3 regions of the Burkholderia sp. LMU1-1-1.1 genome follow, and region 1 is predicted to be linked to each of the others. Evidence: predicted binding sites of a transcription regulator. Region 1 holds the regulator's gene; each other region holds the start of a gene.

Evidence for each region. The regulator HrcA, encoded in region 1, represses chaperone genes, less so after heat shock. The targets are predictions, from matches to a motif close to TTAGCACTCNNNNNNNNNGAGTGCTAA.
Region 2: groES (co-chaperone GroES) is a predicted target of HrcA. The motif match lies at 1,962-1,988, and genes of this name have one in related genera.
Region 3: rpoH (RNA polymerase sigma factor RpoH) is a predicted target of HrcA. The motif match lies at 6,403-6,429, and genes of this name have one in related genera.

Annotation. Positions count from the first base shown of each region.
Region 1 is NZ_JBEGHG010000008.1:120,316-129,833, reverse strand. Features, by position in the region: gene leuS (leucine--tRNA ligase) at 1-1,064, opposite strand, end outside; gene MRBLMU1_RS09325 (helix-turn-helix domain-containing protein) at 1,186-1,947, shown strand; gene MRBLMU1_RS09320 (VOC family protein) at 2,016-2,396, shown strand; gene map (type I methionyl aminopeptidase) at 2,455-3,264, shown strand; gene MRBLMU1_RS09310 (barstar family protein) at 3,271-3,597, opposite strand; gene MRBLMU1_RS09305 (ExbD/TolR family protein) at 3,597-4,028, opposite strand; gene MRBLMU1_RS09300 (MotA/TolQ/ExbB proton channel family protein) at 4,067-4,753, opposite strand; gene dapB (4-hydroxy-tetrahydrodipicolinate reductase) at 4,750-5,559, opposite strand; gene MRBLMU1_RS09290 (outer membrane protein assembly factor BamE) at 5,570-6,223, opposite strand; gene fur (ferric iron uptake transcriptional regulator) at 6,506-6,934, shown strand; gene hrcA (heat-inducible transcriptional repressor HrcA) at 6,961-7,977, opposite strand; gene MRBLMU1_RS09275 (HAD family hydrolase) at 8,070-8,801, opposite strand; gene MRBLMU1_RS09270 (hypothetical protein) at 9,004-9,518, shown strand, end outside.
Region 2 is NZ_JBEGHG010000015.1:32,119-41,636, reverse strand. Features, by position in the region: gene groL (chaperonin GroEL) at 1-1,526, opposite strand, end outside; gene groES (co-chaperone GroES) at 1,576-1,866, opposite strand; gene MRBLMU1_RS15480 (YdcF family protein) at 2,115-3,266, opposite strand; gene MRBLMU1_RS15475 (TonB-dependent receptor) at 3,281-5,791, opposite strand; gene MRBLMU1_RS15470 (ROK family transcriptional regulator) at 5,929-7,053, shown strand; gene MRBLMU1_RS15465 (MFS transporter) at 7,063-8,403, shown strand; gene MRBLMU1_RS15460 (SDR family oxidoreductase) at 8,428-9,201, opposite strand; gene araH (L-arabinose ABC transporter permease AraH) at 9,269-9,518, opposite strand, start outside.
Region 3 is NZ_JBEGHG010000012.1:89,997-99,514, forward strand. Features, by position in the region: gene MRBLMU1_RS12265 (CPBP family intramembrane glutamic endopeptidase) at 1-1,030, opposite strand, end outside; gene MRBLMU1_RS12270 (ABC transporter ATP-binding protein) at 1,027-1,767, opposite strand; gene lepB (signal peptidase I) at 1,879-2,562, opposite strand; gene ggt (gamma-glutamyltransferase) at 2,626-4,392, opposite strand; gene MRBLMU1_RS12285 (hypothetical protein) at 4,389-4,901, opposite strand; gene MRBLMU1_RS12290 (hypothetical protein) at 5,058-5,324, shown strand; gene rpoH (RNA polymerase sigma factor RpoH) at 5,389-6,282, opposite strand; gene ftsX (permease-like cell division protein FtsX) at 6,626-7,546, opposite strand; gene MRBLMU1_RS12305 (cell division ATP-binding protein FtsE) at 7,543-8,199, opposite strand; gene ftsY (signal recognition particle-docking protein FtsY) at 8,258-9,310, opposite strand; gene MRBLMU1_RS12315 (MerR family transcriptional regulator) at 9,430-9,518, opposite strand, start outside.

The DNA of each region.
Region 1 (9,518 bases):
TCGTCATGCGCCGGCACGCCCATGACGGCGCCGTCGCCGTAGGTGATCAACACGTAGTTGCCGACCCAGACCTCGACCTGCTCGCCGGTCAGCGGATGGGTGACGAACAGGCCGGTCGGCATGCCCTTCTTCTCCATCGTCGCCATGTCGGCCTCGATCACGGAACCCAGTTTGCACTCGGCGTTGAAGGCCGCCAGCTCGGGATTGGTCCGCGCGGCGTGGATCGCCAGCGGATGCTCGGCCGCCACGGCGCAGAAGGTCACGCCCATGATGGTGTCCGGGCGGGTGGTGAAGACGTACATTTTGCCGTCCTGGATCAACCGGCCGTCGGCGTCCTTGATCTCATGCGGGAAGGCGAAGCGCACGCCGGTCGACTTGCCGATCCAATTGGCCTGCATGGTGCGCACGCGCTCCGGCCAGCCGGGCAGCTTGCTGTCGACGTGCTCCAGCAGCTCGTCGGCGTAGTCGGTGATGCGGGCGTAGTACATCGGGATCTCGCGCTTTTCGATCAGCGCGCCCGAACGCCAGCCGCGGCCGTCGATGACCTGCTCGTTGGCCAGCACGGTCTGGTCGATCGGGTCCCAGTTCACGGTGCCGGTCTTTTTGTAGATGATGCCTTTTTCGAGCATCTTCAGGAACATCCACTGGTTCCACTTGTAGTATTCCGGCTTGCAGGCGGTCATCTCGCGCGACCAGTCGATCGCCAGGCCCATGGACTCCATCTGCTCGCGCATGTGGGCGATGTTCGAATAGGTCCACTGCGCCGGCGGCACGTTGTTGGCCATCGCCGCGTTTTCCGCCGGCATGCCGAATGCGTCCCAGCCCATCGGCATCAGCACGTTGTAGCCGTTCATGCGCAGGTAGCGATACATCACGTCGTTGATCGTATAGTTGCGGACGTGGCCCATGTGCAGTTTGCCCGACGGGTAAGGCAGCATCGAACAGGCGTAGTACTTCCCTTTCGGGAAACGCGGGTCGTGCTCGACGGCTTTATAGGCGTCGATGGCCTTCCAGTGGGATTGCGCGGCTTGTTCTACGTCGGCGGGACTATATTTATCTTGCATGGTGGTGTGCGGCCGGCGTGGCCCGGCAAAAAAGGAATATGAACCGGACATTATACTGGCTCAACCGCCTCCAGCGCACGAGAGTGGCCCCTTGGCGCCGTCCAGACGGTAAGATAACCGTATGCTTTACCGCGAATACCCTCCCCACCCGGCTTTGAGCGCCCATGTCGACTGCATGTGGACGGCGCGCGTGCTCTCCGTCGCGCCCGGGCGGGCGCATACGCACCGGGTGCTGCCCGATAACTGCGTCGACATCCTGTGGCAGGACGGCGGCCAGCCGGCTTTCGCCGTCGGCATGATGAGCACCGCCATCCAGGTGGCCAGCGCCGGGCCGGTGGGCACGGTGGCGGTGCGCTTCAAGCCGGGGGCTGCCGGGACGTTTCTGGCCACGCCGCTGCACGCGCTGACCGATCAGCGGGCCGATATCGACCTGCTGTGGGGTCGGAGCGACGCCGACCGGCTGGCCGACGCGTTGTGGACCCGTGAGCTCTCCGACCGCGAACGTATTGCATTAATTGAAACGCAGTTGTTGCGGCGGCTGCGCGATGTCGACCCAATGGCCGGCGGCGGAGCGCTGATCCGGAGCGCCCTGGGTGTGCTCGATGCCAGTGCCGGCGCCGTGCGGATCGACGATCTGGCGACGCGATTGGGCGTATCGCGCCAGCACCTGGCGGCGCAGTTCCGCGCGCGGGTCGGACTGTCGCCCAAGTTGTATGCCCGCATTTGCCGCTTCCGCCGGGCGGCGGCTGCGCTGAAAGCGTCGCCCACGCCGGATTGGGCGCGGCTGGCGCTCGAATGCTGCTACTTCGACCAGTCGCACCTGATCCACGATTTCCAGGAATTCGCCGGCAGCGCGCCGGAGCGCTTTTTAAGCGCCGCCTAGTCATTCAGCTTCCATTTTTACAATCGCCGGCGCCGCGCATATGCCAAGATGGTGTTTTAGACATCGCTATGGAGACTATCATCATGATCAAGGGACTGCGCACGTTGGTTTACCCGGTGGCCGATCTGGCGGCCGCCAAGGAGTGGTATGCGAAGGTGTTCGACACCGCGCCCTACTTCGACCAGCCTTTTTATGTCGGTTTCAGCGTCGGCGGTTTTGAACTGGGATTGATTCCGGATGGCCGGGCGGCCACGGCCGGCGGCATGGTGTACTGGGGCGTCGACGACATCCAGGCGGAGGCCGACCGCATCGTGGCGCTGGGCGCGACCATCCACGGCGCCATCCAGGATGTCGGTGAAAATATCAAGACCGTCGAATTGGCGGACCCGTTCGGCAATTTATTGTGCCTGATTTACAACCCGCATTTCGACGTGAAAGAGGTACGCTAACGCCTAGGATTGGCGGTTTGTGGCAAACTACGCCCCTTCGAAAAGAAAGAGGTAGTCCATGTCCCGCCGCAACGCCAATATGATCAAGTCGCCCGAGCAAATCGTCATGGCGCGCGTCGCCGCCCAGCTGGCGGCCGACGTGCTGACGATGATCGGCCCGCACATCAAGGCCGGCGTGACGACGGCCTACCTCGACCAGCTGTGCAACGACTACATCGTCAACGTGCAGAAGGTCATCCCGGCCAACGTCGGCTACGGCGGCTTCCCGGCCACCGTGTGCAGCTCGATCAACCACGTGGTCTGCCACGGCATCCCCTCGCCCGAGGAAGTGCTCAAGGGCGGCGACATCATCAACATCGACGTGGCCGTCATCAAGGATGGCTGGCACGGCGACACCAGCCGCATGTACTACGTCGGCGAACCGTCGAAGGCGGCGCGCAAGCTGGTCGAGACGACCTACGCGGCGATGTGGGCCGGCATCCGCGCCGTCAAGCCGCGCGCGACCCTGGGCGACGTCGGTTTCGCGATCCAGACGGTGGCGGAAAAGGCCGGCTTCAGCGTGGTGCTCGATTATTGCGGCCACGGTATCGGCCAGGTCTACCACGAGGAGCCGCAGGTGACGCATTACGGCCGCCCGGGCCAGGGCGTGGTGCTCAAGCCGGGCATGCTGTTTACGATCGAGCCGATGATCAATGCCGGCCGCGCGGCCACGAAGGAGCTGGACGACGGCTGGACCGTCGAGACACGCGACAAATCGTTGTCGGCGCAGTGGGAACACATGGTGCTGGTGACCGAGACCGGGTTCGAAGTGTTGACCCTGGCGCCCGGCGAGACCGGCGCCAAGGCGCAGATCCCGATCGTGGGTTAATTCCCGTTATTTCAACGTCAGCTTCAACGCCGGCTTCTCGCCGTAATCCTCATACCGCTCGTTGATGCCGGCCACGCAGTACGTCACCTCTTCCAGGATATCCGGCGCGGCGGCTTTCATCGCGGCGGCGTCCTTGATGACGATCTCCAGCACCTCGTTGGGCTTGAGGCGGAATTTACTCATGCCGTCGTCGTCGCGCAGATAGCTCAGGCAATCGACCCACGCGTCCATCGTCGCGCCATACGTGTCGGGAAAGCCCATCGCCGCCTTGCAGGCCGCGTGGAAGCTGCTCATATCGGTGATCGCCGCGCCGTTCAATTCTGCGGTTGCCATTATTTTTGCTCTTTCTTCGGGTCCGTGACGAACCCCAGTTTCGTTAATCCATTGGTCTGCGCCGCCGCCATCACCTGCGCCACCACTTCGTAGCGGGTGTCCTTGTCGGCGCGCAGCTGCAGCTCCGGCTGCGGATCCTGCCTGGCCGCTTCGACCAGGCGCGCCTCCAGCGCCTCCCGCGCGATCGGCTCGTTGTTCCAGAAGATCTTGCCCTTGCCGTCGATCGCCAGGGTGACGGTGGCCGCCTCGGCCTGCTGCTGGCTGGTGGGCGCCTGCGCCTTCGGCAGGTCGAGCTTGACCGCGCTGGTGAACATCGGCGCGCTCAGGATGAAGATCACCAGCAGCACCAGCATCACGTCGACCATCGGCGTGACGTTGATGTCGGACATCGGTCCCGGCTGGCGGTGGTGGTTGAATGCGCCAAAGCTCATGTTTGCTCCAGGCTCAGAGTGAGTAGGTACTTACTTAACTATTTGCCGGCGCGCGCGCCGGTCGTCAAATAGGCGTGCAGGTCGTGCGCGAACGCGTCCAGCTCCGCCAGCGTCAGGCGGTTGACGCGGTTGAAGGCGTTAAACGCCAGCACCGCCGGAATCGCCACCGTCAGGCCGATCGCGGTCATGACCAGCGCCTCGCCGACCGGGCCGGCCACTTTGTCGATCTGCACGGTGCCGTTGGCCGAGACGTTGGCCAGCGCGTGGTAAATGCCCCAGACGGTGCCCAGCAGGCCGACGAACGGCGCGGTCGCGCCGATCGACGCCAGCACGGTCAGGCCGCCTTCGAGGCGGTTGGTCGAGCGCTGGATCGCCACGCGCAGCACGCGCGTGACCTGCGCGGCGCGGTCCATCTCGCCGCCCAGCGACGGCCGCTCGGCCACCTTGATTTGCGCGGCGCCTTGCTGCGCCAGCGGCAGGTAGATTTTTTCCGGGTCGGCCAGCTCCAGCGTGGCGACGCCGTCCTGCATCGTCGGCGCGTCCCAGAAAGCCTGCACGGCCGGGGAGCTGCGGCGCACGCGCCAGGCCGCGAAGGCCTTCGACAGGATGAAGAACCAGCTCACCAGCGACATCGCCAGCAGCACGAACGCCACCGCGTGGCTGATGCCGTCGCCCTGTTCCCAGTAATGGGCCAGGGTGAACTGGTTGGCGACGGCGGGCGTCATCCGTTCAGCGACAGCACGTCATACATGTCGAACAAACCGGTCGGCTTGTCGGCCAGGAAGCGGCAGGCGCGCAGCGCGCCGTGCGCGTAGGTCGCGCGGCTGCTCGATTTGTGGCTGATTTCGATGCGCTCGCCGATGCCGGCGAACAGCACGGTGTGGTCGCCGACGATGTCGCCGCCACGGATGGTGGCAAAGCCGATCGACGACGGATCGCGCTCGCCGGTCACGCCTTCGCGCGCGTAGACGGCGCACTCCTTCAGGTCGCGGCCCAGCGCGCCGGCGATCACTTCGCCCATCTTCAGCGCGGTGCCGGACGGGGCGTCGACCTTGAAGCGGTGGTGCGCCTCGATCACTTCGATGTCGTAGCCGGTCGACAGCGCCTTGGCGGCCTGCTCGAGCAGCTTCATCGTGACATTGACGCCGACGCTGAAGTTGGGCGAGAACACGATCGCGGTTTTCTTGGCCGCTTCGGCGATGGCGGCCTTGCCGGCGTCGTCGAAACCGGTGGTGCCGATGACCAGTTTGATGCCGTGCTCGGCGCAATAGGCCAGATGCTCGAGCGTGCCCTCGGGACGGGTGAAGTCGATCAGATACTGGGCGCCGGCCAAGCCTTGCGACAGGTCCGATTGCACCAGCACGCCGCCCGGCTTGCCGAGGAAGGCGGCGGCGTCGCTGCCGACGCTGGCCGAACCGGCGCGGTCCAGGGCGCCGGCCAGGCGCGCGTCCGGCGCGTTCTCGACGGCTTCGATCAGGATGCGGCCCATGCGGCCACTCGCGCCGGCGATGGCGATATTCATTGCGGTCATGCGTGCTTCCTTAATTTTTCTGGTTACCCACCGTCACGCCCACCGGCGCGGGCGCGGCGTTGTCGCTCCCCGTCGTCGTAGGCGGCGGCACGCTCGACGCAGGCTTGTTGTCGGGGGCGTCGGGATTTTTCTTGATCTTCGGCGCCGGGCCGGCGATGCGGGCGATGTATTCTTTTTCGGTCGGCAGGTTGCCGCCTTCCCAGCGCGCGACCTTGCCGTCGTTGTCGAAGAAGACGATGACGCGGCTGGTGGTGACCTCGCCGTTGCCCTTGGCCATGCGGAACGCGTAGTCCCAGCGGTTGGCATGGAACGGGTCGGTCAGCAGCGCGGTGCCGAAGATGAAGCGGACCTGGTCGCGCGTCATGCCGACTTTCAATTGCGCCAACATTTCTTCGGATACAAAGTTACCTTGCTGGATGTCGGGACGGTATGGCGAGAAGAACCACATGAACTTTTGCAGCGGCGTGATGGTGGTCGTTTGCGCGCCTTTGCTGGCGTCCAGGGTGGTCCCGGTTTCCTTGACCTCGTTCGATTTCTCGCCCAGGGTGGTGTTGGAAGCACAGCCGCCGGCGGCCAGCGCGACGCAGACGGCGCCTGCGAGCAACGGAGCACGGCGGGTAAAACGGTGCGACAAAGACTGCAATAAAGCCGGGGTGACGCGCATAAGTGTCCTCAATCTGGTCAAGCGGAAATGCCGAAAAACGCTATATCATAAAGCACATGGTGCGAGATGGGGCCGCGCGGGCACGCGAAGTGACAGCATTATCCTGTAAAACAGGGCTTATGTCCTTGTTTTGCAAGGCGCAAGTGTAAATGTTTGCAAACGCCGACGGGGCCGCCGCCGCAAGGAGGCGGCGGCAATTAGGTGGCGACAATCAGTGCGGCGGGTCGCGGAGTGCGTTAAACTGTGGGTTAGCTATCGCCAACCAGAATAAGAGTGTCCACCATGGGTAACAATCCAACCGATCTGAAGGCCAGCGGCCTCAAAGCCACGCTGCCTCGCCTTAAAATCCTGGACATCTTCCAGAACAGCGAGGTTCGCCACCTGACGGCCGAGGATGTCTACAAGATCCTGCTGGCCGACAATATGGACGTCGGCCTGGCCACCGTCTACCGCGTGCTGACCCAGTTCGAGCAGGCCGGCCTGCTGAACCGCAACCACTTTGAAACCGGCAAGGCCATCTTCGAGCTCAACGAGGGATCGCACCACGACCACCTGGTGTGCCTCGACTGCGGCCGTGTGGAAGAGTTCTTCGACGAAGAGATCGAAACGCGCCAGCAGATGGTCGCCAAGGAGCGCGGCTTCAAGATCGCCGAACACGCGCTGGCGATCTACGGCAACTGCATCAAGACCGCCTGCCCGCACCGGCCATAGGCCGCCATGCCGCGACCTGATTGCGGCTAATTATGGCTCAACGCGTTCGATAACAATTTGGCCGTGATATCGACGATCGGTATCACGCGCTCATAGGCCATGCGGGTCGGGCCGATCACCCCCAAGGTGCCGACGATCTTGCCGTTGGCCATGTACGGCGCGGTCACTACGCTCATCTCGTCCATCGGCACCAGGCTCGATTCGCCGCCGATATAAATCTGCACGCCGCTGGCCTTGCTCGACACGTCGAGCAGCTGCATCAAGCCCGTCTTTTGCTCGAACATGTCGAACATCTGCCGCAGCGACGTCATGTTCGACGACAAATCGCTGACCGACAGCAGGTTGCGCTCGCCGGCGATGACCATGTCGTCCGAGTTGTCCGCCATCGCCTCGCTGCCCGCCTCCACCGCCGCCTGCATCAGCCGGCCCATATCGTCGCGCAACTGCCGCACCTCCGTCTGCAGGCGCGTGTGCACCTCGTCGAAGGCCAGGCCGCCGTAGTTCTGGTTGATATAGTTGGCCGACTGGATCAGCTGGGTGGGGCTGTAGTCGACATCGGTCAACAGCAGGCGGTTTTGCACGTCGCCGGTAGGACCGACGATCACCAGCAGGATGCGCTTCTCGCCCAGCCGCAGGAATTCGATCTGCTGGAACACCGATTCACGGCGCGGGCTGAGCACGACGCCGGCGAACTGCGACAGCGACGACAGCATCTGGGCCGCGTTGGAGATCATCTTCTGCGGCTGCGGCGCCTGCAGGCGCATGCGGCCCTCGACCGATTGCTCGTCCAGATGCTGCACCGTCAGCAGCGTGTCGACAAAGATGCGGTAGCCGCGCGGCGTCGGCACCCGGCCGGCCGAGGTGTGCGGACTGGCGACATAGCCGAGCTCCTCGAGGTCGGCCATGATGTTGCGGATCGTCGCCGGCGACAGATCCAGCCCGGAGATCTTGGAGAGCGCGCGCGAGCCGACCGGTTGGCCGTCCGCGATATAGCGTTCCACCAGGGCTTTGAGCAGGGTTTGAGCGCGTGTGTCGAGTTGCATACTGTATATCTTATTTGCCGAGAGTTGCCGTATTTGCCTATTATGCACGCTCCGCGCCGGCCGGGGGCTGTCGTGTGACAGCAATCCGGCATCTAGACCGGCGGCCGGTCCTTCGCTTGCGCCCCCAGTTGCTCCTTCAGCCACGCCAGCAGGTCGTGGAAATCGGCGCAAATGGCGTCGGGCACGATGCCGGCGTCGAGGTGGGCGGTGCTGCCGGTGCGGTTCATCCACACCGCCCGCATGCCCACCGACTGCGCGCCGCGCACGTCCAGCCGCAGGTCGTCGCCGACATAGACGGCGTCGGCCGGCGCCACGCCCATCGCCTCGCACGCGGCCAGGAAGATGGACGGGTCGGGCTTGGCGCGGCCGAAGCGGGCCGACGCCAGCGCCACTTCGAAATGGTGGTGCAAACCGATGACTTCAAGGTCGGCGTTGCCGTTGGTGATCACGCCCAGGCGCAGCATGCCGCCCAGCTCGGCGAGCACCGGCGCCACGTCGTCGAACAAGGTGACCGCGTTGCGCAGCACGTTGAAGTGTTGCATCGCGCCGTCGATGTGGGACGCATCCTCGCCGGTTTCGGCGAACACGGCCTCGAGCGCGACGCGGCGCAGCCGGTACAGGTCGGCCGTCAGCTCAGGCTGTTTTTCCAGCAGGGCCAGGCGCAGCGCGCGCAGCGCCTCGACCGAATACTTGCTTGTCACGGCGGGCGCGCGCTCGGCCAGCCACGCGTGCCAGCCGGTTTCAGCGGCCGCGATGACCGGGCCGATCGGCCACAGGGTGTCGTCGAGATCGAACAGCAGGGCTTGCGGTGGGCGTGGCGTCATGGGTGGCAAAAAAAGAGTGGAGTCCGGGCTATTGTCGCACCGATCGCGCTCTGGTCGCACGCCGCCTTGCGCCAGTCCCTAACAAGCTGTTACATCCATTGGGGGGACTGGTGTTACCAAATGCACTAAAATACGGGGCAAATCCGTGTAAGATGCTGCACCCGTGCGTGCTGCCGGCCCTATTCGTTTTGGAGAAGATTTTATGAAAAGTGTGTATCCGCGTGCGGGCCTGGCCCTGCTGTGTGCCGTTGTCCTGAGCGCCTGCGGCGGCGGTAGCGACGGCAGCATGCTGCTGCAAGGCAGTATCAGCGGTCTGACCAAGCCCGGTCTGGTGCTGATCAACCGGCCGACCGGTGAAAAGATCACCATCGCCGCCAACGCGAGCTCGTTCCAGTTCACCCGCCTGATCGCGGTCGACGAATCGTTCGACATCCAAATCGACACCCCGCCCACCGGCGCCACGTGCAAACTGACCGATAACACCAACAAGGCCAACTCCTTCACGTCCTATCGGACCGTGGTCAGTTGCACCACCAATCCGTGGGTGCTTAGCGGCAAAGTGCAGGGCCTGGCCGACGACGGCGTGGCCGGCACCAACGACGGCGTCACCCTGGCGAACGGCCCCGACACCGTGTACATCGCACCGCCCCCGACGGCCGGCGCCGAGGTCACGTTCTCCTTCGCCAATACGGTCGGCGAGGGCTCGCCCTACGGCGT
Region 2 (9,518 bases), on a different contig from region 1:
ATCGACGCTGCGTTTTGCAGTGCCGAACGGGTGACCTTGGCTGGATCCAGCACGCCCATTTCAACCATGTCGCCATAGGTGCCGTTGGCGGCGTTGTAACCGTAGTTACCCGTGCCGGCCAGGACCGCCGCAACGACGACCGAAGCTTCTTCGCCGGCGTTTTGCACGATCATGCGCAGTGGCTCTTCCATGGCGCGCAGAACGATCTTGATACCTGCGTCCTGGTCCGGGTTGTCGCCTTTGATGGTGATCGAAGCGCGGGCGCGCAGCAGGGCTACGCCGCCGCCTGGCACGATGCCTTCTTCCACTGCGGCGCGGGTGGCGTGCAGTGCATCTTCAACGCGGGCTTTCTTTTCTTTCATTTCAACTTCGGTGGCGGCACCGACTTTGATCACCGCAACGCCGCCGGCCAGCTTGGCCACGCGCTCTTGCAGTTTTTCACGGTCGTAGTCCGAGGTCGCTTCTTCGATCTGCACGCGGATTTGCTTGACGCGGCCTTCGATGCCTTCGGCTTGGCCGGCACCGTCGATGACGATGGTGTTTTCCTTGCCGACTTCGATACGCTTGGCTTGGCCCAGCTCTTCCAGCGTGATTTTTTCCAGCGTCAGGCCGACTTCTTCGGCAACCACTTGACCGCCGGTCAGGATCGCGATGTCTTCCAGCATGGCTTTGCGACGGTCGCCGAAGCCAGGAGCCTTGACGGCGCAGGTTTTCAGGATGCCGCGGATGTTGTTCACAACCAGGGTCGCCAGCGCTTCGCCTTCGATGTCTTCGGCGATGATCAGCAATGGACGGCCGGCTTTGGCGACTTGTTCCAGTACCGGCAGCAGATCGCGGATGTTCGAGATTTTCTTGTCGCACAGCAGGACGAATGGATTGTCCAGGATCGCGACTTGCTTCTCTGGGTTGTTGATGAAGTATGGCGACAGGTAGCCGCGGTCGAACTGCATACCTTCAACGATGTCCAGCTCGTCGTTCAGCGACTTGCCGTCTTCCACGGTGATGACGCCTTCCTTGCCGACTTTTTCCATCGCTTCAGCGATGCGCTCGCCGATCGACGCGTCCGAGTTGGCCGAGATCGAACCGACTTGGGCGATTTCCTTGGTGGTGGTGCATGGACGGGCGATCGCGGCGATCTGCTCGACGGTGGCGGCGACGGCCTTGTCGATGCCGCGCTTCAGGTCCATCGGGTTCATGCCGGCGGCAACGAACTTCATGCCTTCGCGCACGATGGCCTGGGCCAGCACGGTGGCGGTGGTGGTGCCGTCGCCGGCGTTGTCGCTGGTGCGGGAAGCAACTTCCTTGACCATTTGCGCGCCCATGTTCTGCAGCTTGTCCTTCAGTTCGATTTCTTTCGCGACCGACACGCCGTCCTTGGTGACGGTAGGGGCGCCGAACGAACGTTCCAGCACGACGTTACGGCCTTTAGGGCCCAGGGTGACTTTAACGGCGTTGGCCAGGATGTTGACGCCTTCGACCATTTTGGCGCGCGCTGCGTCGCCGAAGATTACTTCTTTAGCTGCCATGTTGTTTCTCCAGAATTAGGTGATGAGTGGAACCGTGTGCCAAGTAGATTTACTTGACGACGATTGCCATGATGTCTTCTTCGCGCATGACCATCAGTTCTTGACCGTCAACTTTGACGGTCTGGCCGGCGTATTTGCCGAACAGAACGCGGTCGCCTACTTTGACATCCAGCGGACGGACTTTGCCGTCTTCGAGAATCTTGCCATTGCCGACGGCGAGCACTTCGCCTTGATCCGGTTTTTCAGCGGCCGCATCAGGGATGATCAGGCCGGACGCAGTTTTGGTTTCCTGGTCGAGGCGTTTGACGATTACGCGATCGTTCAAAGGGCGAAGGTTCATACAAAACTCCTTAATTAGCATTGGTACAGTTTGTTGTTGTGCCGATCATGCCTAAATGCTCAGATTGCCACAACGGAAAGTTGTCGAGGGCGCTGTTAGCACTCTCTCGGAACGAGTGCCAATTATAGGGACGACCCAACCGTATTTCAAGGCGCATACCTTGAGAAGGCACAAAAAAGAGGGGGAATGTTGCAAAGTGACTAGGAATTGGAGCGCCGGGCGCCTTGGCGCGCGGCGTTCCGGGAGGATCAGGGGTCCAGCGGATCGGCCGGATCGATGCGCAGCGACTTGGCCGACGGCCGGAACGTCAGCTCGGTCGGCGACAGGCGCGCGCCGACGGTGCCCGGCAGGTAGCCCAGCTCCTTCAGGTTGCGCGAGGTGAACTCCTGGCTTTCGATGTAGCGGCTCTGGTTGGTGTAAGTGACGATCAGGCTGTCCTTGTCCAGCGGCGCGCCCATCGCGATCAGCCGCCGCGTGACGTTGCGCAGGTTGGTCGTGGTGTGGCGCGCATACGGCTCGATGATGATGGCCTCGGCCGGCACGCCGAAGCGTTCGATCAGCGCCTTGCGCATCTCCACCGCCTCCACGAAGCGCGTGCCCTTCGGATGCACCGAGGCGCCGCTGAAGATGATGAACGGCGCCTCGCCGTCGGCGAAGCGCTTGGCCGCCAGCCGGACATTCCACTTGCCGCGCGCGCTCAGCGCCATGCCCACGTTTTCCGGCCCGATGCCAGGAATGATGATCGCCGAATAGCGGTACAGCTTCCAGTCGATGATGCCCGAGCGGCCAAGGGCGCCGCCGTTGTGGGCAAGGTCCAGCGGCTCGAAGGCGACGGCGTCGGCGCGGTCGTTGGCGTCGAGCAGGGCGAGCGCCAGCGGCAGGCTGGGGTCCAGCGGCAGCACGGGATCGTCCTCGCCGGCCTTGGCCAGCGCCAGCGCGTCCTTGACGGCGGCGTTGAACAAGGTGCTGCCGGGCGCGTCGATCGGGCCGTCGACCAAGGGATAGCGCGGCGCCGATCCTTGGCCGTACACCTGGATGATGCTGTTGAGTCCGCGCAGTTCGCGCGCCACCTGGGCCTGCGCGCCATCGTCGGCCAGCGTGGATTTGCGCCATGCCGTGGCGGGCGCCTTCGCGGCCCGGGACGCGAAGTCGTTGATTTCGGCGTCGGTCCACAGGCTGGCGCCCAGCACGCAGGCGGTGTCCTGCTGGCAGGCGTCGATGCGCGCGCGGCGCGCGGCCGGCGCCGTGACGGCGGGCCGGGCGGCGCCCAGGTCCACCAGCGCGGGGAACAATTGATTGGCCAGCAGCGCCCAGTGCTTGTCGCGCACCGGGGCGGAGTGGACTTGCTGCGCCAGCAGCAGCGAGATGACGATGGCTGCCGTCCTGGATTTTTTGATCATGTGGTTCACTCCGTTCACCATGCCTTGCTCAGCACCAGACGGGCGCTGCGGCCGAACACCGGACGCCCGTAAATCGCTTCTTTCGTACCTTGACCGGCCAGCGCATCGGTCCGGGTGTTGCCTTCGGTTATACCTTTGGCGTTGGTCAGGTTGTCGCCGACGATCTGCAGCCGCCAGTCGCCCTGGCTGACCGAGAAGCCGGCGCCGATCGAGTGGTAGGCCGGCATCGCGGTGGCCTCGAAGAAGTCGACGTAGCGCTTGCCCGTGTAGGCGTAGCTGCCGTACAGCTCGACCAGCTTGTCGCCGACGTTGAAGTTGAAGTTCGGACGGATGTTGCCGAACACCTTGGGCTCGCGGATGATCTGGTTGCCCACCACCTTGGACGGATCGGCGCCGGTGGCGCTGACGAAGTTGCGGTATTGCGGGTCCTGGACGGTCAGCGAACCGTTGATGGAGAAGCGTTCCGTCACGTGCCAGGCGCCGTCGAACTCGGCGCCGCGCACCACCGCCTTGCCGAAGAACGGCACGGTCTGGTCGTTGCGTCCGGTGACCGGATTGAAGGCCGTGAACGAGGCGTTGAGCGGATCGAATTGCGTGTAGAAGCCGGTCACGTACAGGTAGGAGCGGCCGGCGGCCATCTTGAAGCCCGCCTCATACTGGTCCGCCTTGGTGGTCAGCACCAGCGGATCGACCGAGGAGGCCACCTGCATCGACGGCGGCACTTCCAGGTGCGACACCCGCGCGTAGCCGCCGAAGCGTTGCGAGAAGTCGTAGTTGGCGCCCAGCGTCCAGTTGACGGTGTTGAAGTTGTACTTGTGCTCCTGCCGGGCGCCGGTGAAGGCGCGCGTGGTGTCGTCGGCCAGGGTGGCCCGGTCGCCCAGGTTGAGCTGCTTGGTCAGCAAGGCGTAGCCGTCGTAGTGATAGCGTTCCTTGCGCACGCCGCCGTCGAGGCGCAGGCCGTCGATTACTTCCCACGTATCGTTGACATAGAGCGCGCCCATCCTGGCGTCGACATCGCCCTGGTTCAGCGTGGTGGTATAGCGCAGCACGCCGTTGTCGGTGACCGAACCGAGCACCGCGCCGGAGGCCGAATAGGCGAGCAGGTCGAGCGTGCGGGGCTTGCCTTGCACCTCGATCAGCATGTCGTTGTAGACGGTCTTGCTGGTCTGGCCGTAGCCGCTGCCATAGACGCCGATCTTGACATCGTGGTTGCCCAGACCGGTCTGGAAGTTGCGGGTGATATTCACGTCGGCCTGGTTCGAGTAGAAGTCGGACCCGGCGCCCCGGTACTGGGCCTGCATCACCAGGCCCGAGGCGGCCGCCGGGTTGTACACCTGCGCGCCATTGCTGCCGGCGATGGCGTAACCCAGGCGGTCGACCGGCCCGAACGCGGCCTTGGCGGCGGTCATGAAGCCGTTGGCGAACTGGGTGGCGTCGGCCGGGTTCGAGGTCGAGTAGAACGCGTCGAAGTCCAGGGTGCCCTTGGTCATGCCGCCCTTGGCCGACAATTGCCACTGGCCCAGCTCACCCTCGTAGCGCACGCCGAGATTGCCGTATTCGAGATGGCGGCCGTTGGCCAGGTCGCGCGTGTCGGTTTGCAGCTTGCCGGCGCCGTCCTGGTATTTCTGCGGCACGGCGCGCAACGACGGCGAATTCATCGTGCCGTCGAAGTAGTCGATGTATTTGTCGAGCGACACCGCCGGATTGCGCGGATCGGAGATCGGGATCGGCAGGTAGAAGGTGTTGTGGTCGTTCAGGTAATTGGCGCTGACGGTCAGCGTTCCGGACTCCAGCACGCGCTTGATGTTGCCGCGAATCTGGCCGCCGCGATCGTTCGGGAAGCCGTTGTCGCGGTGGCCGTCGTCGCGGCGCACGAAGCCGCCGACCGCGTAGAAAGTCTTGTCGTCGATCTTGCCTGCCTGGTAGGCGTCGATACGGCCGAGGCCGGTGGTGCCCAGGGTCAGTTGCGCCTTGCCCTTGGTGGTCTCGGTGCCGGTGACGGTGCTGCTGTTGACGATGGCCGCCGCCTGGCTGGCGTAGATCGATGCCGGCCCGCCGCGCACTACCTCCAGCGTCTTCGTCATCAGGTCGTAGCGGTTCAAACTGTCGCCACGGAAGAAGAAGCCATTCATTTCCGTGAACAGCGGCAAGCCGTCCTGCTGGAACAGCGCCAGGCCGTCATCGGTCGGAATGCCACGTACGCGGGTGATGTTTTGCACTTCGCCGCCGGTCGCCTCGACCTGGATGCCGGGCAGCTTGCCCAGCAGGTCGGCCATGTTCTGCGGCGCCAGTTTTTGCACGTCGTTTTGCGACAGCGAATTGACCGCGTACGAGACGTCGAAGCGGCGCTGCGGACGCGCCGATCCGGTCACCACCACACTGGCGATGTCCGCTTCCTGACCGGCTGGCGCCGCTGGCGCGGGCGTCGTTTCCGCGGGCGCGGTTTGGGCCAGGGCGGGGCCGGCGACAGCGCACAAGGCGCCGATCGCCCAGTTGCGGGCAAGCTTGTTCTTTCGCTTCAACATAGATTTCTCCGGATGGATGAGTGGGCGTGATCGAGCCGGAGTATAGCCACGGTATTGTGGTATAAATATTTATTACTTGTAAAATAAATAGAATATGACAAGCGTGTTACAGGAATTATCTTTATATAAATAACTGTATGAAAATTGCGCGGTTAAAACTGTCTTCAGAAGAAAAACGTTTGTTATGGGAGCTCAGGACGAAGGGGCCGTTGCCGCGCACCGAGCTGTCGATGGCGCTGCAGGTCAGTAATTCGGCGTTGACCAAGTTGTCGCGCAATTTGATCAGCATGGGCCTGGTCGAAGAGCAGGCCTCGTCCGACGCGAGCGGCCGTGGACGTCCGACGGTTCCGTTGGCGATTTCGGCCGCCGGCGGTTTCGCGGTGGGGGCGACGGTGCACAAGGGGGTGTTGGAAATCGCCCTGGTCGACTATGCGGGCGGCGTCATCTCGCTGACCAGCGAGGAGGTCGGCGCGCCGGACCCGCTCGGCTTCGCGCAACTGCTGGAGCAACGCATCACCGGGCTGGCGGTCAAGCACCGGCTGCTGGGCGGGCGGTTTCTCGGCGTCGGCGTCGGCCTGCCGGGCCCGCCCCGGGGGCGCGACGGCGATGAATGGAATGTCGTCAACGACCTGCCGGGCTGGCGCGGCGTGCCGCTGCGCCGCATTCTCGACGACGCCCTGGGCTTGCCGACCATGCTGGAAAACGACGCCAACGCCTCGGCGCTGGCCGAGTACTATCTGAACGATACGATACGCCGCTCCTCGACGGTGGTGGTGTTCCTGCTGGGGTATGGCATCGGGGCGGGCGTCATCGAGGATGGGCGCCTGCTCAAGGGCGAGTTCGGCGGCGCGGCCGAGATCGGCGGCTTGTATCCGATGGACCGGCCGCGCCCCACCACCATGGACCTGCTGTCGGTGTTGCGCGAGGCGGGCTGCGCGGTCCAGTCGATCGCCCATTTCGACGAGGCCTGCGCCGGCCACGAGGCGGTGATCGAACGCTGGCTGGACCGGGCGGCCGGGCAGCTGGAATCGGTGGTCAACAGCGCGATCGCATGGTTCGATCCGGGCGAGATCGTCTTTTCCAGTCCGCTGCCGGCCTCCGTCATGGCACGTCTCGCCGCCAGGCTGAACCATGGCCAGTTGCGCTGGCCGGGACACCGGCAGCCGACCGAAATCCGCGTCTCGCGCCTGGGCGGCAGCTCGATCGCGCTGGGCGCGGCGCTGCTGCCGATCCACGCGTCGACCACTGTTTCCTTCTGGTAGGGGCTGCTCATGGGACGTTTGCGCGCGACGCTGACGACGGACCGGTATTTGATCGGGTACTCAAGCGGCAACTTCGGCAAGAACCTGTTGCTCGGCAGCGTGGACGTGACCTTGCTGTTTCTGCTCACGGACCTGCTGGGAATCGCCCCGCAACGGGTCGGCCTGTTGATGCTGATGGTCTTCGCCGCCGATCTGGTGCTCGACCTGGGCGCCGGCTTGTTGGCCGCCTGGGCGCAAAACAGGGGAACCGCCTACCGGCGGCTGATCGCCCTGGGCGCGCCGCCATGCGCGGCCGCGTTCGCCCTCATTTACAGCCTGCCCGCGCTGGCGCCGGCGAACATCACGGTGATCGCGCTGGTCATCATCTTCTTTCGCGCGGCGTACGCGATCATCGACGTTCCGCACAACAGCCTGCTCGCGCGGGTGGCGACCGACAGCCGCGCGCGCGGCCGCGCTTCGGGTTACCGCACCGTGTTCAGCTCGGCGGCAAGCGTGGTCATCGCCACGGTGCTGGTGCCCTTCATGGGCGCCGCCGGCCAGCGCGCCACCGCCGGTCAATTGTCCCTGTTGGGCATGGCGGGCGGGCTGGTGTTCTGTGCCGTCATGTTTTTCGCGGCCTGGTCGGCGAGGGAAGAGGGCTTGGCTGGCGAACGGCGGCCGAGGCCATCGGCGAGGATAGTCTTCCTGCCCAAGCTGGACAGGTTGTTCGGGGCCATCGCCGTCATCGCGTTGATGACCGGATTCGCGATTCCGGTGTTCGGCAAAATGATGCTGCATATCGCGACATATGTGTTGAAGCAGCCCGGCCTCGCCGGCCCGGTCCTGCTGACCATCACCTTGGGCCAACTGGCCGGCGCCGCGCTGTGGATTTTTCTCGTCCGGTCCCGCGACAAGACCTCGTTGCTTGCAATCAGCCACGGTGTCGCCATCTGCGGCGTTTTGTGTTTTGCGATGGCGGGCGCCACGCCATGGTTGCTGACCACGTCGGCGCTGTTGATCGGCATCGGCTTCGGCGGCGTGTTCATGCTGCCGTGGGGGATATTGGCTGACATCACCGATTTCGCGGAATTCCGCCACGGCGAGCGGCGCGAGACGGCCACTTTCGCCACCATCCTGGTCATACTCAAGGCGGGCAGCGCGGCATCGCTGGCGACGGTGGGCTGGACCTTGGAGCGGTTGGGCTATGTGCCCGGCGTGGCGCAGTCCGAGTCCGTGATCCAGGGTATGAAGCTGCTTGCCTACGGCATTCCGATTATGGGTTCGCTGGTGGCCATCCTGACCTTGCGGCGGCTCGCGATCGGGCACAGGGCGCATGCCCGCGTGGTGCGGGCGAACAACAGGTCGGCATAGCGGCCGGTGGGGCCGGATCGCGCCTTACTCGTGATAGAGCTGCGAACGGCCGCCGTCGATCAGGATGTCGGTGGCGTTGATGAACGGCGCTTCGTCGCTGGCGAGGAACAGCGCGGTGGCGGCGACTTCCTCCGGCGTGCCGAGGCGTTTGCAGGGCAGCAGCGCGGCCTGGCGGGCGCGTTCGGCCTCCGGGTCCGGGAAGCCGGCGAAGTGGCGTTCGACCATGTCGGTGACGATCAGCCCCGGCGAGATCGAGTTGACGCGGATGCCGCGCGCGGCGTACTCCAGGCCCAGCGCGCGCGTGAGGCCGATCAGCGCGTGCTTGGCGACCGGGTAGGGGAAGCAGCCGGGGATGATCTTGTGGCCGTGGACCGAGGCGATGTTGACGATGCTGCCGCCGCCTTGCGCCAGCATGGCCGGCAGCACCGCGCGCGCGGCGTTCCAGGCGCCCTCCAGATCGACGGCGAAGCAGCGTTTCCAGTCCTCGTCGCTCAGGGCTAGCGGATCGCCGAAGACGTTCATGCCGGCGTTGTTGATCAGGATGTCGACTTTGCCGAAGCGCTCCACGGTGCGCGCGACCAGCATTTCCATCGCGGCGCGGTTGGAGACGTCGGCTTCGATGAAGAGGGCGCGTTCGGGGCCGAGTTCTTCGGCCATGGCGCGCGCGTCGTCGTCGTTGCGGTGGCTGTTGAGGGTGACCATCGCGCCCTCAGCGGCAAAGCGGCGGGCAATGGCCGCGCCGATGCCTTGCGTCGATCCGGTGACGATGGCGACTTTGTTCGATAAACGGTTTGTCATGCATAACCTCAAGACAGATGGGGTCGTACCCAACGGGTACGACCCCGGCGAATCACGCTTTGCGGGTTTAGTGCCGTTCGCCGCGCGTCTTCAACTGGTCCAGCAGCACCGCCACCAGCAGGATCACGCCGCGCATCAGATACTGGTAGAACGCGTCGACGTCCATCAGGTTCATGACGTTTTCGACCGTCCCCATGATCAGCACCCCGATCAGCACGCCGAAGATGCGCGCCTTGCCGCCTTGGAGAGAGACTCCGCCCAGCACGCACGCCGAGATCACATCCAGCTCGAAACCCTGCGCGGCGTTCGGCTGGCCG
Region 3 (9,518 bases), on a different contig from region 1:
CGCCGGCCGGGGGCTTGGCGGCGGCCTTGCCGCGCGTGCTTTCGCGCGAGCTGGAACCGACCACGCCATTGCGCAGCTGGTAGCGCATCAGCGCCACCCCGCTCCACAACAGCACGGCCAGTTGCGCCAGAAGCAGCGTGGCGGCGGACGCGAACTGCGCCAAGGTCTGCGCCTGTATCGCTTGCAACACCACGCCCGGTGGTGTCCAGATCATCCACGACGGGAATCCGGCCGCCCATTGCATCGCGAAGCCGTCGGCGCGCGGCATGCCAAGCGCCATGACCAGATAGACCAACGGCATATTGAACAGCGAGGCCACCGCCTGCAGGTTGCGCAGCTGCGACGCCGGGAGCCACATGCGCAGGCCGGTGTCGGCCAGGGTGTGCAGCAACGCCGCCAGCGGCAGCAGCAGCGCGGCCGCCAGCAGCGCGATCGGCAGCGCGGTCCATTTAAAGCCGGAGTACCAGGCGATCATCACGTAGGGCGCGGTGAGGGCGACGATGCCGGCGCTGTTGCTGGCGCTGCGTTCGAGCAGCCGTCCCCACAGCAGCGTGGAGCGCTTGATCGGCAAGGTCACCAGCCATTCCAGGTCCCAGTCCGGCTGCGCCATTTCCTTGCTGCCCAGCGGTAGCAGCACGGCGACCGCGAACAGGATCGTCAGCTCCATCGTCAGTCCGTTGAGCAGCGTGGGATCGAACGGCGCCGCGTGCAGTTCTGCGGCCGCGATCTCGACGTCCACGTGGCGCTGGCCCTGTTTATTCACGCTCTGGCAGGCGCTGGCCTCGACCAGCCGGCACTGCATGTTGACGATCACCGTGCGCGCCAGGCTGCCGAACGAGAACGAGAACAGCAACGCCATCACCAGCGTCAGTATCCACATGTTGCCGCGCTTGGTGGCGATGCCGTCGCGCGGCTTCTTCTTTTTGAACCGGTTGAACATGGCGCTGGCCATGATCTGGTTGGCCTGGCGCGTCAGGCGCATTTTCGCCATCAGCCAGATGGCGCGCGCCGCCGTCGGTTGCCGCATCATTGTGGAATCTCTGCGCCGGCTTCGTCGGTGATCTTCAGGAAGACGTCTTCGAGCGAGCCGCTGGTGGCGGCCTTGGCGCGGATCTCGTCGAGCGTGCCGGTGGCGGCCAGCTCGCCGCGGTGGATGATGCCGACCCGGTCACACAGCTTCTCGGCCATGTCCAGCAGGTGGGTGGAGACGAAGATGGTGACGCCTTGCGCGGCCGCCGCCAGCAGGCGCTCCTGCACTTCGCGCGAGGCGCGTGGATCGAGGCCGTTGATCGGTTCATCGAGGATCAGCACCGCCGGCTCGTGGATCAACGCGCAGGCCAGGCCGAGGCGCTTCTTCATGCCCAGCGAGTAGTTGACGGCATAGTCCTCGCCGGCTTCCCGCAAGCCGAATTCGTCGATCAGGCGCGCGCCGCGCTCGGCCGCCTCGGCGCGCGAGTAGCCGTGCATCTCGCCGACGAATTGCAGGATCTCGCGCCCGCGCAGGTAGTCGTAGAAGATCGGCGTGTCGGGCAGGTAGCCGACGCGGCGTTTGACTTCGGTCGCCTCGGCGTGGCAATCGAGGCCGTCGATGAGCACCTTGCCGCCGCTCGGCACCAGGATGCCCATCATCATGCGGATGGTGGTGGTCTTGCCGGCGCCGTTGGGACCGAGGAAGCCGAACACTTCGCCGCGCCGGACGGTCATCGACAGCGGTTTGACGGCGTCGAAGCCGCCGTAGGTTTTGGACAGGCCCTGGAATTCGATCATGAGGTCTTCGCGGCGCGGCAAGCAGTCCCGCAATGTTAAGAAGTTGATATCCATCATAGCATTGGTCGCGGCGCCGAAGATAGCGCGCGAAGAGCCCATGAGCGGCGGCGTTTATGGCGCCTTGTACAGGCTCATGCCGAAGCGCTCGGTGCGCGGCAGCCAGTTGCCCTTGATGTCGGCCGAGGCCAATACGCGCTCGGCGCGGCCGATCAGCAGCGCGCGCGGCACCAGGCCGATGTAGCGCGAATCCTCGCTGTTGTCGCGGTTATCGCCCAACATCATGTACTGCCCCGGCGGCACGGTGACGGCGGCGAAGTCGCGCCGCGCGATCACCCGCGGCAGTATCTGGATCGCGTGGCTGCGGCTGCCGCCGCCCAGCGACTCGCCCAGGCGCACGGCGTCGATGTCGCCGATGCCGGCGAGGGTTTCTGTGGCGGTGCCGATGGGCGCGTAGTCGGCGGGCTGGCCGTTGATGACGAGGCGCTCGTTGCGCATCTCGACGCGGTCTCCGGGCAGGGCGATCACGCGCTTGATCAGGCGCGTGCCGTCCCTGGGCGAGGAGAAGGTGACGATGTCGCCGCGTTTGGGTTCGCCGGTGGCGCCGAGCACGATGTCGGTCAGCGGTACCTTGACGTTGTAGGCCAGGCGGTTGACGAAGACGACGTCGCCCTCGAGCAGGTTGGGGCGCATCGATGCGGACGGGATCGGATTCCAGTCCGCGACGGCGGTGCGGAAGATCCCGAACAGCATCAGGAACATCAGAAAGCCTTTATTCGCGCGCAGCCATTTGTTCATCACGTCTCCGATGTAAGTGGGGTGGGGGAGACGTCATCATGTGGCGAAAAAATTAATCGTGGCTTAGTGTGGTTTTTTTTGCACCAGCGCGCTGCCGATGCCGTGGCGGCGGCCTTCGCTGACGGCGGTGACGGTGCCGTCCGGATTGAACACCAGCGCGTTGGCGGCGCCGATTTCCTCCGGCGTGGCGCTCCAGCGCTGGCCGATTTTTTCCAGCGCCGCCGCCTGCGCGCTGCCCGGGAAGCCAGGCTCCACATCGGTCGCTTCGCCGTTGCGCTCGGACAGGCGCGGCGCGTTCACCGCGTCCGGCATCGTCATGCCCAGGTCGACGTGGTTGACGATGGTTTGCAGCACCGTGGTGATGATGGTCGCGCCGCCCGGACTGCCGATGGAGAACGCCGGCTTGCCGTTCCTGAACGCCAGCGTCGGTGACATGCTGCTGCGCGGCCGCTTGCCCGCCTCCGGCACGTTGGGACGCGGGCCGGAGAAATCGAAGTCCGTCATCTCGTTATTGAGCAGGAAGCCGTAGCCCGGCACCACGATGCCACTGCCGCCCCAGTCCTCGATCGTGTAGGTGTAGGCGACGATATTGCCGTCCTTGTCCGACACCGTCAGGTGCGTGGTGTGCGCGCCCTCCTTGAGCATCCTGGCGGAGACGGCCGGGCGCAACGGCACACTCTGGTCGGACTGGAAAGCGTACGGATCGCCGGCCGCCGCCGGCCTGCGCGCCTGCGCCACATCGATCTGCTGGCGGCGCAGCGCGGCGTAGTCCTTGTTCAGCAGGCCGGCGACCGGCGCGTCGACATATTCCGGGTCGGCCAGATAGGCGTTGCGGTCGGCGAAGGCCAGGCGGCTCGCCTCCAGATACAGGTGTTCGGCCTGCGCGCGCGGCATCGACTTCAGGTCGTAGCCTTCGAGGATGTTGAGCGCCTCGGCGATGGCGATGCCGCCCGAGCCGGGCAGCGGCATGCCGTAGATGTCGTAGCCGCGATAGGTGCTGCGCACCGGCTGGCGCAGGCGCGCTTCGTAGTTGGCCAGATCGGCCAGGGTCATGTCGCCACCCCGGACCCGCACGCCCGGCGCGGTGGCCGGCCGGTTGACCGCGTCGACCACGGCGCGCGCCATTTTGCCCGAGTAGAAGGCCTTGACGCCGCCGGCCGCCAGCTCGCGATAGGCCTTGGCCAGGTCGGGATTGCGCAAGGTGCCGCCGGCGGCGATGGCCTCGCCGTTCTTCAGGTACATCGCGGCGGTGGCGGGGAACATGGCGAACTTGTTTTTGTTCTCCCCCGCCATGCGCGAGAAATTTTCGCTGATCTCGAAGCCGTTGGTGGCGACCGCGATGGCCGGCGCCAGCACCTGCCTGAACGACATCGAGCCGTAGCGGTCCAGCGCCTCGTGCCAGCCGCGCACCGTGCCCGGCACGCCGACCGACATGCCGCTGTCGCGCACCGTTTCGAATTTCATCGGCGCGCCGTTTTCCTGGAACACGGTGGGCGTGAAGCTGGCCGGCGCCGTCTCGCGGTGGTCGATGGTGATGACGCGCTTGTCCTTGGCCAGGTAGATCATCATGAAGCCGCCGCCGCCGATGCCGCAGCTGAACGGGTCGGTCACGCCCAGGGTGGCGGCCGCCGCGACGGCGGCGTCGATGGCGTTGCCGCCCTGGTCGAGGATGGCTAGCGCGGCTTTGGACGCCGGCTCGCTGATCGTGGCGACGGCGCCGCCGGTGCCGGTGGCGACCGGGGTTTTGGTCCATGCCGCGGACGGCAGGACCAGGGTGACGATCAGGGAGTAGAGGAGGATGGTGCGGGCGGGACGGGTTTGAGATGTCATGAGGGGCGCGGTGTCGGGTCTGAGGGTGGCGTGTTGCTCACTCTCAAGCTTACCCGATAATCCGGCGCTGGTTCATTTTTGGCGGGCACCGCTTGCGGCTCGACGCCGGCCAGGGCGAAGGTCAGGCCGTCCTGGGTCACGCTCGGCTTGCCGTTGGGCATGGTGTCCGACAGCACGAAGTTGCTGGTCGTGCCATCGGGCTTGGTCAAGGTGAAGCTGTAGCTGATGTAGCCGGCCCAGACGCAGACGGCGCCGACGCGGCAGCGGCTGTCGTTGACGCGCTCCAGCTTGACGGTGGGCGCGGTGGCGCCGCCGGTGATGCCTTGCGTGGCGGCCGGGGTTATGACGGCAGTGGCGCCTTGTTGCAAGACGTACGTGGCGTTGAACGGTTTGTTGGCGGTGGCGCCGCCCGTGGCGCGGCCGGTGGCGGTGCCGCAGGCGTACAGCATGGCCATGGCGCCTATGAGCAAGGGCAGAACGATCAGCTGCCGCAGTATTGTCTTCATCATGTGCGACCTCTCGAATGCAAAGTGGCCGCTAGCTTAGCAAAAGTATCATTTTGGCGGCGCACGAACCGCATGCCGCCGTGGTTTGCTCAAATAGGGCCACGCGGGGTGGATAAGCTGCGTAGAATGTCTGCTCTGAATTATTTTTGGATTAAAGACATGAAAAAAACTGGCCTGGCGAAGAGTGATGCCAAAAAATTGATGGGCAAGATGGCCGGGCCGAGCGCGGCGACCTTCGGCAAAGTGGCCGAGGTGGTCGATAAGCGCGAGCAGCGCCGGCGCGATCAGGCGGCCGGTTTGGTGCCGTTCGCGGTGAAGTTGAACGGCGATCTGGTGGCGCAGCTGAACGCCCAGGCCGCGGAGCGCGGCGTTGATATGAACCAGTTGGTGGCCGAGTTGTTGGCCAAGGGTTTGACGGCAGCGTAAGCCATACAAAAGAAAAAGCCGCCCGGTTCGCACCGCGCGGCTTTTTTTGCTCAGGTTGCTACGTTTACACGTAGGCGGCCAGCGAGCCCTTCATTTTCTTCAGCGCAGCGGATTCGATCTGGCGAATGCGCTCCGCCGACACGCCGAACTCGTCCGCCAGCGTGTGCAGGGTGGCGCCCGAACCGTCGTCGTTGGCCAGCCAGCGCGCTTCGACGATGCGGCGCGAGCGCGGGTCCAGCTTGCCCAGCGCCTGCTCCAGACCTTCCGACTGCAGACGGGTGACCTGTTCCGCTTCCAGCACGCGGGTCGGCTCGCTCTGCTCCGACGACAGGTAGGCGATCGGGGCGAACTTGTCGTCCTCGTCGTCGTTCGGCGATTCCAGCGCGATGTCGCGACCGCTCAGACGGGTTTCCATCTCGATCACTTCTTCGCGTTTGACATCCAGGATCTTGGCCAGGTTGTCGATCTGCGCAGGCGTCATCGCGTCCAGGCCGGTCTTGTGGCTGCGCAGGTTGAAGAACAGCTTGCGCTGCGCCTTCGTCGTCGCCACTTTAACCAGGCGCCAGTTTTTCAGGATGTACTCGTGCATCTCGGCTTTGATCCAGTGCATCGCGTACGATACCAGGCGTACGCCCTGGTCCGGATCGAAACGCTTGACGGCTTTCATCAGGCCGATATTGCCTTCCTGAATCAGGTCGGCGTGCGGCAGGCCATAGCCCAGATAGCCACGGGCGATCGACACCACCAGACGCAGGTGCGACAACACCAGCTCTTGCGCGGCGCCCAGGTCGTTGTTGTCCTTGAGGCGCTTGGCCAGCGAGATTTCATCGTCGTGCGTCAGCATCGGCAGGCGATTGACGGCGGAAATGTAGGCGTCCAGGTTCCCCAGGTTGCCAGTGAACCCGAGTCCTAAGGCGCCTTTGTTGGTGGGGACCAACGCGGCAGGTGCGGACATCATAGTCATTTTCATTCCTTCGCTCGAAGATTACCAAGTCTCGATGGGCCGGGGCCACAAGACGGAAAATATTGCTTAATTACCATTTCCGCAGAGTGTTATGAACTCTGCAGTTTTCATATATTAGCACTCTCCTCGGTCGAGTGCCAATCACCTTATTTTTATCGCCTCGATAGTAAAAACACTATCGGGTATGTATGAATAATGGCTTTTGATAAATCAAGCATGCACGATGGAGCTTAGGCCTGACTTAATGGGGAATCGGGGAGATGCTTCCATGATAGGCGGCGACGGCGGCCGTTTCCGTGCGCAAGCGCACGGAAAGGTGGGGGAATTGCTGCTGGGACTAATTCAGGCGGGACAGATGGCGCTGCACCGACAGCAGCGCGGCGATCAGGCCGAGGCCGGCCGACAGGGCCAGCAGGCCGGCCATCATCGGCGGTTGCAGGGGGGCCAGCTGGAACTCGGACGCGTACAATCTTGCGAATTCGGCGATCGCGATGTTCAACGGCCGCAGCGCCAAGGCCACCGCGCCCAGCGCCAATCCGCCGGCGCACAGGCCGAGCAGCGCGCCGGTGTAATAGAAGGGCCGGTGGATGAAGCTGTCGGTCGCGCCGATCAGCTTGGACACCAGGATTTCCTCGCGCTGCGTCATCACCTGCAGGCGGATGGTGTTGAAGATGACAGCCACCACCACGGTGCCGAGGGTGACCGCCAGCAACAGCAGACCCAGGTGCAAAATATTCAGCAGCGCGGCCAGCCGCTTGACCCAGGCCGAATCGACCTGCACCGTGTCGACGCCCGGCAGGGCGCGGATTTGTTCGGCCAACTGGTCGACGTCGCCGCCGGACTGCGCCAGGCGGAAGGCGTCCAGCTTGAGCACATAGCTGTCCGGCAGCGGGTTTTCTCCCAGGGTGGTCAGCACGTCGGCCAGGCCGCTTTTTTCGCGCATGCTTTCCAGCGCCTTTTCACGCGGGGTGAAAATGATCTTGGCCTGCTTGTCCGGCAGGGCCTGGCGCAGCTGCACAGCCAGCGCCTCGGCCTGTTCACGCGGCGTGTCCTGTTTGACGAAGACGCTGATTTCCGGATCGACCGACAGTTGCTCGGACATGGGGCGCACGTTGTCGAGCAGGGTCACGCCGGTGAACGGCAGGGCCAGCGCGATCGCCACCACGATGATGTTGAACAGGAAGCTGCCCGGCGAACGGCGCAGATGGACCAGCGCGGCGGACAGCGCGTAGCGGTGTTGGCGGAACCAGTACGTCATGCCGCCACCTCCAGTTGACCTTGGTTGAGATGGATGACCCGCGCGGCGGCGTCGAGCATTTGCTCGTCGTGGCTGGAAATCAGGCAGGTGACGCCGACCGAATGGAAGGCCTTGAGCGCGTCGAGCACCTTGTTGGCGCTGGCACGGTCGAGGTTGGCGGTCGGTTCGTCGGCCAGGATCACTTGCGGCCGGTTGACAATGGCGCGCGCGATCGACACGCGCTGCTGCTCGCCGCCGGACAGGGCCAGCGGATGCGAGCTGGCGCGGTCGGCCAGGCCGACCTTGTCGAGCGCGGCGCGGGCGCGTTGTTCTGCCTGGTGGTGCGAGGCGCCCGTCACCAGCAGCGGCAACATGACGTTGGCCAGGATGGTGCGGTCGTTGAGCAGCCGTTGTTGCTGGAAGATCAGTCCGAGATTGCGGCGCAGAAACGGCACGGCGGCCGGTTTGATGCGCGCGATGTCCTGGCCGTTGACGATGACGTGGCCGGACGTGGGCCGCTCGATGGCGGCGATCATCTTCAACAGCGTGGATTTGCCGGCGCCCGAGGGGCCGGCAAGAAACACCAGTTCGCCTTTTTCTACCGTGAGCGAGATGTCGCGCAGCGCCATCGCGTCGGGGGAGTATTGTTTCGAGACGTTCCGGAATTCGATCATGTAATGGGGGTTATCCGAGCAAATTTGGGGGCGACCGTGGGAGCGAACACGGGAGCAACTACGGCAGCAAAGCGTCGACGAACTCGGCGGCCACGAACGGCTGCAGGTCTTCGATTTTTTCGCCGATGCCGATGAAATACACGGGCACCGGGCGCACGCGGGCGATCGCCGCCAGCACGCCGCCCTTGGCGGTGCCGTCCAGTTTGGTGATCACCAGGCCGGTCAGCTTCAGGGCGTCGTCGAACGCTTTCACTTGCGCCAACGCATTTTGCCCGGTATTGCCGTCGATAACCAGCAGCGTTTCGTGCGGTGCGCCGTCCATGCCCTTGCCGATGACGCGCTGCACCTTCTTCAATTCCTCCATCAGGTGCAGCTGGGTCGGCAGGCGGCCGGCGGTGTCGATCATGACCACGTCGAGGCCGCGCGCCTTGCCGGACTGCACGGCGTCGAACGAGACGGCGGCCGGGTCGCCCGAGGCTTGCGAGATGACGGTGATGTTGTTGCGCTGGCCCCAGACCATCAGTTGCTCGCGGGCCGCGGCGCGGAAGGTGTCGCCGGCGGCCAGCAGCACCGACTGGCCGTTCGATTGCATGTGCTTGGCCAGCTTGCCGATGGTGGTGGTCTTGCCGGCGCCGTTGACGCCGGCGATCATCATCACCATCGGCTGGTGGCGGCCCAGTTCGAACGGGCGCTGGAGCGGGGTCAGCAGTTCGACCATCAGCTGCTTGAGCGCGGCCTTGACGGCGGCGGCGTCGAGCAGCTTGTCGTCCTTGACCTTTTGCCGCAGGGCGTCGAGCAGGTATTCGGTGGCGTCGACGCCGGCGTCGGACATCAGCAGCGCCGCCTCGAGCTCGTCGTACAGGTCGTCGTCGATCTTGGCGCCGACAAACAGCAGCGACAGATTGTTCGAGGTCTTGGACAGGCCGGCCTTCAGCCGCGTCATCCACGACTGCTTCTGCGCCGGCTCCTCTATCGGCATCAGCGGCTCGGGAACGTAAGCGTCGACGGCGGGAGTGGTGACGGGAGCAGGGCTGGCGACGGGCGCCGGCGCGGGGGTCTGGACCTCTGGCGCCTCGGGGGCGACAGGTTTTTTCTTGAAGAAACTAAACATGGATATGTGGTTGGGGGCGCTTCAAGCTGATGCCCGGCAGCGCCGGACACGGGGAAATGCGGCTATTTTACCAGAGCGCGGCCGGGCGGCCGTGGGCCGCTACCGGAATGACAACTTTTTCAGCCCGCCGCGACGTTGGCGTTGCGCATGCGCCATTCGGCGATGGCGGCGCTGATGTCGGACAGCGCGAACACCCGCACATAGGCGG